2 regions of the Streptomyces sp. NPDC048506 genome follow, and region 2 is predicted to be linked to the other one. Evidence: riboswitches for the same ligand, from Rfam matches in the RefSeq annotation. Region 2 holds a riboswitch; the other holds the start of a gene.

The links. Region 2 has a riboswitch for cyclic di-AMP ahead of AB0C96_RS17835 (M23 family metallopeptidase). Riboswitches for the same ligand answer to the same signal wherever they lie in the genome.
Region 1: it holds a riboswitch for cyclic di-AMP, as region 2 does, so the genes downstream of both, AB0C96_RS10645 (C40 family peptidase) here and AB0C96_RS17835 (M23 family metallopeptidase) in region 2, are expected to answer to the same signal.

Annotation. Positions count from the first base shown of each region.
Region 1 covers NZ_JBEZIX010000010.1:130,359-134,732, reverse strand. The annotation lists gene AB0C96_RS10655 (NlpC/P60 family protein) at 1-139, opposite strand, end outside; gene AB0C96_RS10650 (hypothetical protein) at 461-814, shown strand; gene AB0C96_RS10645 (C40 family peptidase) at 1,081-2,226, opposite strand; cyclic di-AMP (ydaO/yuaA leader) riboswitch at 2,234-2,403, opposite strand; gene pcrA (DNA helicase PcrA) at 2,758-4,374, shown strand, end outside.
Region 2 covers NZ_JBEZIX010000019.1:119,602-123,975, forward strand. The annotation lists gene AB0C96_RS17825 (pitrilysin family protein) at 1-221, shown strand, start outside; gene AB0C96_RS17830 (pitrilysin family protein) at 260-1,642, shown strand; cyclic di-AMP (ydaO/yuaA leader) riboswitch at 1,905-2,061, shown strand; gene AB0C96_RS17835 (M23 family metallopeptidase) at 2,074-2,874, shown strand; gene AB0C96_RS17840 (GntR family transcriptional regulator) at 3,048-3,740, shown strand; gene AB0C96_RS17845 (HPr family phosphocarrier protein) at 4,129-4,374, opposite strand, start outside.

The sequences.
Region 1 (4,374 bases), on a different contig from region 2:
CGGCGGTGGCGGTGGCGGCGCCTGCGAGGGCCAGGGTGGCGGCCGTACGAGCGGTGCGCGCACTGCGCGAGCCGCCGCCGATGAGCGCGGCGAGCGGATGCTGCCTGGGCTTGCGGTGCGAGGCCACGGTGGCCGTCACTTCCTTCCCTTAGGGCCGTCGGCCCGGCGGCGGTCCGCTTCGAGGCGCGGGCCGCCGCCTGACCTTCGGCGGGGCGGCCGGCGGACACCGGTGTGGAGCCCGGCGATGGCGGGGAGCCGGCCGCCTGGAGGAGGACGCTAGACCTGGGCGTCACGGGGGTGAGCCCGTTTGCCCGGCATTGTTCGGTTTCGACCGGCGCCGGTACGCGGCTGACCGCGGCGCCATGACCGCGCGGCCGGGACCGGTCTGCCGTGACCGAAGCGGCGATTGTGTGCGCCCTGCCGGAAGGGCCGTGCTATGCGGCGGCTACGATCCAGCACTATGGACGTAGTAATCAATGTCTTCGTCGGCCTGCACATCATCGGTATCGCCGCCCTGCTGGGCGGCTTCCTGACCCAGATGAAGGCGATGGGCGCGGGCACCGCGCGCTTCGTACCGGCCATGCTGCACGGCGCGCTGACGATGCTGGTGACCGGCATCGTGCTGGTGGGCCTCAACCAGGCCGAGGGCCACACCCTCAACAACATCAAGATCGGCATCAAGATGGCCGTCCTGGTGGTGATCCTGGCGCTGGTGTACGTCAAGCGGGACGAGGAGACGGTCGCCAAGCCGGTCTTCGCCACGGTGGGCGGGCTCACGGTCGCCAACATCTTCATCGCGGTGCTCTGGACCTGAGCGACGGACCGCATCGCGCGCCGAACGGATCGGACCACGCACCGCGCGCCGAACGGATCGCACCGCGCACCGCGCGCCGAACGGATCGCACCGCGCACCGCGCACCGAACGGACCGCACAACGCATCGCGGCCGCCCCGTCACGGCGGCCTCAACCGCACACCGCGCGGTCCTCGCACTCCGGGATCCGGAGGCGAGGGCCGCGCGGCGGCGTGTGGGGGGTGGCCCGTGGGGGGTGGCCTTGAGGGGGTGGAGCGGGGCCGCGGCTCAGGCCGGGCGGACGCTCCCGTAGATCGGCATGTAGTAGATCGACTCCACCCGGACGTTGGCGCCCGGGTGCGGGGCGTGGATCATCTTGCCGTCGCCTATGTACATGCCGACGTGGCTGATGTCGTCGAAGAAGAAGACGAGGTCACCGGGCTGGAGGTTGCTGGTCGCCACCCGCTGGCCGACCTTGACCTGGTCCCAGGTGGTGCGCGGCAGATCGACACCGGCCGCCTTCCAGGCCGCCTGCGTCAGCCCCGAGCAGTCGTAGGAGTTGGGGCCGGTCGCGCCCCAGACGTACGGCTTGCCTATCTGGGCGCGGGCGAACGCCAGGGCCTTTTCGGCCTTGGTGGAGTTCGAGCTCCCGGTGGAGCCGCCGCTGCTGGTGCCACCACCGGTCTGCCCGCCGGACGTGCCGCCGGTCTGCTGCTGTCGCTCGCGCTCCTGCTGCCGGCGCGCCTCCTCCTCGGCCTTGCGCTTGGCCGCCGCCTCCTTCTGGCGCTCCAACTCCGCCAGCCGCGCCTTCTCCTGGGCGGTCAGCCGCGACAGCAGTTGCCGGGTCTCGGCGAGCTTCTGCTGGACGGACTGCTTGGACGCCTTGAGGGAGGACTGCGTCTCCTGGAGCTGATCCAGGCTGCGGCTCGCCTCGGCCCGCTGGCGCGCCGCCGCTGACGCCTGCTTCTGGTAGTCGGCGACGGCCTGCTGCTGCCGGCTGGTCAGCCGCTCCATCAGGTGGCTGCGGTCGAAGAACTGCTGCGGGTCCTTGGCGAGCATCAGCTGCGCCGTCGGGTTCATCCCACCGCTCCGGTACTGCGCCGAGGCGAAGGTGCCCAGTTCGCGCCGGGAGTCGTTCATCTTCTGCGCGCGCTTGGCGGCGTCGTTGAGCAGACCGTTGACGGCGTCCCGCTGGTGGTCGGCGCGCTCCTTGGCCGCGTTGTACTTCTGGGTGGCCACCTCGGCCTGGTGGTAGAGGCCGTCGACCTTCTGCTTGACCTCTTCGATGGACGGCTTGGGCGCACGGGGGGCGGCGTCGGCGGACTGCGAGAGCAGGGTGACCGAGGCGAGCGCCGCAGTGGTGAGCCCGGCGGCCGTACGGCGGCTTCCGGGCGAGGTGAGAACGCTGGTGCGCGGCTTGCGATGGGACGCCAAGGCCGGCAACTCCTTCCGTGGGCCGCCTACCGGGTTAGCTGTCGGGTTCGGGCGGTGTCGCTGACGGAAGGTTTGCCCTACGGTCCGTGCGTCCGCTGGCGCGTCGCACGGATCGATTCACCCCGGTGATGCGTGTGGGTCCCCGGCTCCGGCCGGGGGACCCAGGGTTGAAGGTCTTCCGGCGCGTCTGGACTCGGCGGAGGCGGCCCGTGCCGGTGCTGTCACCGACGGCGTGCGGGCTGCCCGAGCCAGGACGTTAGCCAACTCGTGTGGCTCCTGTGAAGGCTGATGTTCGATATGCCCGAAACCTTTTCGTGACCTTTTTGCGGGAGCGTCGTGGCGGATACGGACGGCGCTCGACAGCACACGGAACGAGGTCGTCCGGCACACGGAACGGGGTCGTCCGGCACACGGAACTGGGTCTTCCGCCACGCGGAAACGGGATCTTCCGCCACGCGGAACGGGGTCATCCGGCCGTCTCTCCCCACTCGCCAGCACGCTGTCGGTGCCGCGGCCTAGACTCGGTGGGCGATGAGCAGCCTCTTTGACGACAGCTTCCTGGCGGACCTCGCCCACAAGGACGAGGAGGAGCACCCGCCGCCTCCCGAGCACGAGCACGAGCCGGCCTCGGAGGAGATCCCCGCCGACCTCTTCGGCGGGCGGTTCGACGCACCGGTGCACGCGGAGCCGTACTACCGCGACGGCGCCGCCCGCCCGGTCGTCGACCCCGCGGCGCTGCTGGAGGGGCTCAACGACCAGCAGAAGGCCGCCGTGGTGCACACCGGCGGCCCGTTGCTGATCGTCGCCGGCGCCGGCTCCGGCAAGACCCGGGTGCTCACCCACCGCATCGCCCACCTGCTCGCCGAGCGCCACGTCCACCCCGGCCAGATCCTCGCGATCACGTTCACGAACAAGGCCGCGGGCGAGATGAAGGAGCGCGTGGAGCAGCTGGTCGGCCCGCGCGCCAACGCGATGTGGGTCTCCACCTTCCACAGCGCCTGCGTGCGGATCCTGCGCCGCGAGTCCAAGAAGCTGGGCTTCACGTCGTCCTTCTCGATCTACGACGCGGCCGATTCGAAGCGCCTGATGGCGCTGGTCTGCCGCGATCTGGACCTGGACCCCAAGCGCTTCCCGCCCAAGTCCTTCAGCGCCAAGATCTCCAACCTCAAGAACGAGCTCATCGACGAGGAGAGCTTCGCCGGGACGGCGGCTGGGGGCACCTCCCAGACGGAGTCTGGGGGAGGTTTTGAGAAGACCCTGGCCGAGGCGTACGCGATGTACCAGGCGCGGCTGCGCGAGGCCAACGCCCTGGACTTCGACGACATCATCATGACGACGGTCAACCTGCTCCAGGCCTTCCCCGACGTCGCCGAGCACTACCGCCGCCGCTTCCGCCACGTCCTCGTCGACGAGTACCAGGACACCAACCACGCCCAGTACACCCTCGTCCGCGAACTGGTCGGCCCCGCCGAGACCGCCGCCGAGCTGTGCGTCGTCGGCGACGCCGACCAGTCGATCTACGCCTTCCGCGGCGCGACCATCCGCAACATCCTCCAGTTCGAGGAGGACTACCCGGACGCCACGACGATCATGCTGGAGCAGAACTACCGCTCCTCGCAGACGATCCTGTCCGCCGCCAACGCGGTCATCGAGCGCAACGAGAACCGCCGCCCCAAGAACCTCTGGACGGACGCCGGCGCCGGACCCAAGATCACCGGCTATGTCGCCGACACCGAGCACGACGAGGCGCAGTTCGTCGCCGACGAGATCGACCGGCTGACCGACGCCGGCGACGCCAAGGCCGGCGACGTCGCCGTCTTCTACCGCACCAACGCCCAGTCCCGTGTCTTCGAAGAGATCTTCATCCGGGTCGGGTTGCCCTACAAGGTCGTCGGCGGTGTGCGCTTCTACGAGCGCAAGGAGGTCCGCGACATCCTCGCGTACCTGCGGGTGCTCGCCAACCCCGAGGACAGCGTCCCGCTCCGCCGCATCCTGAACGTCCCCAAGCGCGGCATCGGTGAGCGCGCCGAGGCGATGATCGACGCCCTGTCGTCGCGCGAGAAGATCACCTTCCCGCAGGCGCTGCGCCGGGTCGACGAGGCGTACGGCATGGCCGCCCGCTCCGCCAACGCCGTCAAGCGCTTCAAC
Region 2 (4,374 bases):
GCCGCGCCGACGAACTGTGCCGCTACGCCGTCCTGTTCGGCGATCCGCAGCTCGCGCTGACCGCCGTGCAGCGCGTCCTGGAGATCACCCCCGGGGAGGTGCAGGAGGTCGCCAAGGCCCGGCTGCGCCCCGACAACCGTGCCGTACTGGTCTACGAGCCCACCGCAACCGCGGAGCCCACCGACACCGCCGACACCGAGGAAGGGGAGGCGGACCAGTGAGCGACGCCACCACCCGCGCAGGTTCCCCCGAGACCGCCATGGACCTCCACCCCCAGCCGCGGAGCGGCGCGCCCAAGCCGTGGGCCTTCCCGGCCCCCGACCGCGGCCAACTCCCCAACGGCCTCACGCTCCTGACCAGCCACCGCCCCGGCCAGCAGGTCGTCGCCGTCGAGATCAACCTGGTGGCTCCGCTGGACGCCGAGCCCGACGGCCTGGACGGCGTCGCCACGATCATGGCGCGCGCCCTGTCCGAGGGCACCGACAAGCACACCGCCGAGGAGTTCGCCGCCGAGCTGGAGCGCTGCGGCGCCACGCTGGACGCGCACGCCGACCACCCCGGCGTCCGGGTCTCCCTGGAGGTCCCGGCCTCCCGGCTGCCCCGTGCGCTCGGCCTGCTCGCCGACGCGCTGCGCGCCCCCGCGTTCCCGGAGAGCGAGATCGAGCGGCTGGTGCGCAACCGCCTCGACGAGATCCCGCACGAGCTCGCCAACCCGGCCCGGCGCGCCGCGATGGCGCTGTCCAAGGAGCTGTTCCCGGCGACGGCCCGGATGTCGCGGCCCCGCCAGGGCACCGAGGAGACCGTCGTCCGCATCGACGCGGCGGCCGTCCGCGCCTTCTACGACGCCCACGTCCGGCCGGCCACGGCCACCGCGGTGATCGTCGGCGACTTCACCGGCGTCGACCTGGACGCGGCGCTCGCCGACACCCTCGGCGCCTGGACCGGCTCGCCCGCCGAGCCGCTGAAGGCCTCCCCGATCGTCGCCGACGACACCGGCCGCGTGGTGATCGTGGACCGCCCGGGCGCGGTCCAGACGCAGCTGCTCATCGGCCGCGTCGGCGCCGACCGGCACGACCGGGTGTGGCCCGCGCAGATCCTCGGCACGTACTGCCTGGGCGGCACCCTCACCTCCCGCCTGGACCGCGTGCTGCGGGAGGAGAAGGGCTACACCTACGGGGTGCGCGCCTTCGGCCAGGTGCTGCGCTCCACCGCCCCCACGTCCCCCGAGGGGGCCACCGGCGCCGCACTGCTGGCGATCAGCGGCTCGGTGGACACCGCCTCCACCGTCCCCGCGCTGGAGGACCTGTGGAAGGTGCTGCGGACCCTGGCGGCGGAGGGGCTGACGGACGAGGAGCGCGATGTCGCCGTGCAGAACCTGGTCGGCGTCGCCCCGCTGAAGTACGAGACCGCGGCGGCCGTCGCGGGCACCCTCGCCGACCAGGTCGAGCAGCAGCTCCCGGACGACTTCCAGGCGCAGTTGTACCTCCGGCTCGCGGAGACCGGCACGGTCGAGGCGACCGCGGCGGTGGTCAACGCCTTCCCGACGGACCGCCTGGTGACGGTCCTGGTGGGCGACGCGGCGCAGATCGCCGAGCCGGTGCGGGCGCTGGGCCTCGGCGAGGTGACGGTCGTCGGCGGTTAGCGGACACGGGTCCGGAGAGCTCTCCCCGGTCCGTCACCCCGTCAGCTGACTGCCCGTCGCCTGAGGGATGGTCAGCGCCTCATCTACGGCTCCCGTGGTGCCAGAGCACCACGGGAGCCGTCGTATGTCCGGTTTGAGGTGGCTGGTGGCGCCAGTACTTGTGGGATCCCGCACAAAAACCGGCTTCTGTTTGCCCATCGAAAGTTGTCCCGATTAGCGTCGGTCCGGCTGTTCGTCACAACTCCGCCACAACAGTGGCACCGGACAGTCATCGCCGAGTCCCCGTACGGCGCGAGCCAGGGGAGCCGGGGACCCAACCGTCCCTTGGGGTGAATCGGACTCCTCCCCGGAGGAGCCCGTAGGAGACCTTCCTGCTCCGAACCCGTCAGCTAACCCGGTAGGCGAGAAGGAAGGAAAGGACAAGCCAGCACATGGCGTTCACCCGTGCCACCGGGAAGCACCGCCGTGCGAGCCGTACCGCTCGCACGACCCGTCACCTCGCCGGCATAGCCACCCTCGCGGCATCCGGCGTGGTCGCCACCGTGGCCTCCCCGGCACTGGCCGCCACGGACGAGGCGCGCACCCAGGACACCGGTCTCCAGCAGGCCGTCGTGCTCGGCGACGAGCTCGCCGACCACGTCTCGGCGCAGGCCGACGCACAGCAGGCCGCCGCCGAGGCCGCGGCCGTCCAGGCACAGGCCGAGGCCGTCGCCAAGAAGCAGGCCGACGAGGCCAAGCGGCACGCCGAGGCGGCGCTGAAGAAGGCCAAGGCCGAGCGCGAGGCCAAGGAGCGCGCCGCCCGCGACGCCGAGCGCAAGCGCCTCAACGCCTTCGTCGCCCCGATCGCCGACTCGTACGTCTCCACCGGCTACAAGGCCTCCAGCAGCCTGTGGTCCTCGGGCAGCCACACCGGCATCGACTTCCACGCCGCCTCCGGGACCTCGGTGCACGCCGTCGGCGCGGGCACCGTCGTCGAGGCCGGCTGGGGCGGTGCGTACGGCAACAACATCGTGATCAAGATGAACGACGGTACGTACACCCAGTACGGCCACCTGTCGTCGATCGGCGTCTCGGTGGGCCAGCAGGTCACCCCCGGCCAGCAGATCGGCCTCTCCGGTGCCACCGGCAACGTCACCGGTCCGCACCTGCACTTCGAGGCCCGCACCTCGCCCGACTACGGCTCGGACATGGACCCCATCGCCTATCTGCGCGCGCACGGCGTGAACGTCTGACCCGTTCCGTCATCGCACCGGCACACCGCACCGCGGGATCGCGCATCGTCCGCTGGCCAAAAAATATCCATGAATATCCGGAGCCCGTCGGAAAAGCCGTCCCGGTCGAATAGAGTCACGGAAAAGTCGCCAACCGGCGGCGTTTCCAGGGGATTACGGCGGAGGCACGGACGATGCGAGGCCATATTTCCGCGCATGCGGTGTGCACGGCGATTCGCGAGGACATCGTCTCCGGCGCACTCGCGCCGGGGAGCCGGTTGATCGAGGAGATCCTGGCGGCGCGTTACGGCGTCTCCAGGGTGCCGGTCCGCGAGGCGCTGCGCACCCTTCAGTCCGAGGGCTTCGTCACCACTCGCCACCACGCGGGCGCCTGCGTCGCCGAGCCCACCGAGCAGGAGGCCGCCGATCTCCTCGACATCCGCGCCCTGTTGGAGCCGCTGGGCGCCGCCCGCGCGGCCGCCCGGCGCAGCCCGGCCCATCTGAAGGTGCTGCGCGGCCTGGTGCGGCTCGGCCGGGAGCGGGCCCGCCAGGGCAACCCCGCGGACCTGCGTCAACTGGACGGCTGGTTCCATGAGACGCTCGCCCAGGCGGCCGGCAGCGCCAGCCTGACCGCGCTGCTCACCCAGCTGCGACGCAAGATCGAGTGGATGTACGCGGTGGAGCCGCCGGCCCGGTCCGGAGAGTCGTGGGACGAACACGGCGCCGTGCTGGACGCGGTGGCCCGTGGTGACGGGGAGCGGGCGCGTGCCCTGATGGCCGCCCACATCGAGCGCTCCCGGCCGGTGTACCGGCTGCGGCGTCCCGCCGCGGCGGCCGAGGTGAGGGATCCGAAACGACCCGTCAACACGGCACGCGCCCGCTCTTAACAATCACCGCGTATACAAAGAGACGCCGGAAGGTAATTCCGCGGTGCGCCCCGCGATATCCGTTATCGGGTCGGGCGGCGCGTGTTCCGACTCCGGTCAGAATTCGGCCTGCCCATTTCTCGGCGCCGGAAATAAGGAATTCCCCGCGGCGGCCCCAGAAATTCGGACACAATCCTTCGCGTGCGGGCCGTGCGGGCCGTGCGGGCCGTGCAGCCGGTCCGGGGATTCCCAATGGGCGCAGCGCAGCGCGGCGCGGCCCGGAGCGGGAGGGCGGCGGCGGGGGAGCGCGGGCGCAGTACGCGGACGGCCCCGCCGCGGCGGACCGGGGTCGGTCGCCGCGGCGGGGCCGCCGCACGCTGCCCGGGCCCTGGCGGGCCCGGTGGGGAAGTCAGACGGTCTCGGGGAGCTCCTCAAGACCCTCGGCCACCAGCTTCGCCAGGCGGTCGAGGGCCGCCTCGGCGCCGTCGGCGTCCGAGGCCAGCACGATCTCCTCGCCGCCCTGGGCGCCCAGACCCAGGACCGCGAGCATGGAGGCGGCGTTGACGGGGTTGCCATCGGCCTTGGCGATCGTCATCGGGACGCCGGAGGCGGTGGCCGCACGGACGAAGATCGACGCGGGGCGGGCGTGCAGGCC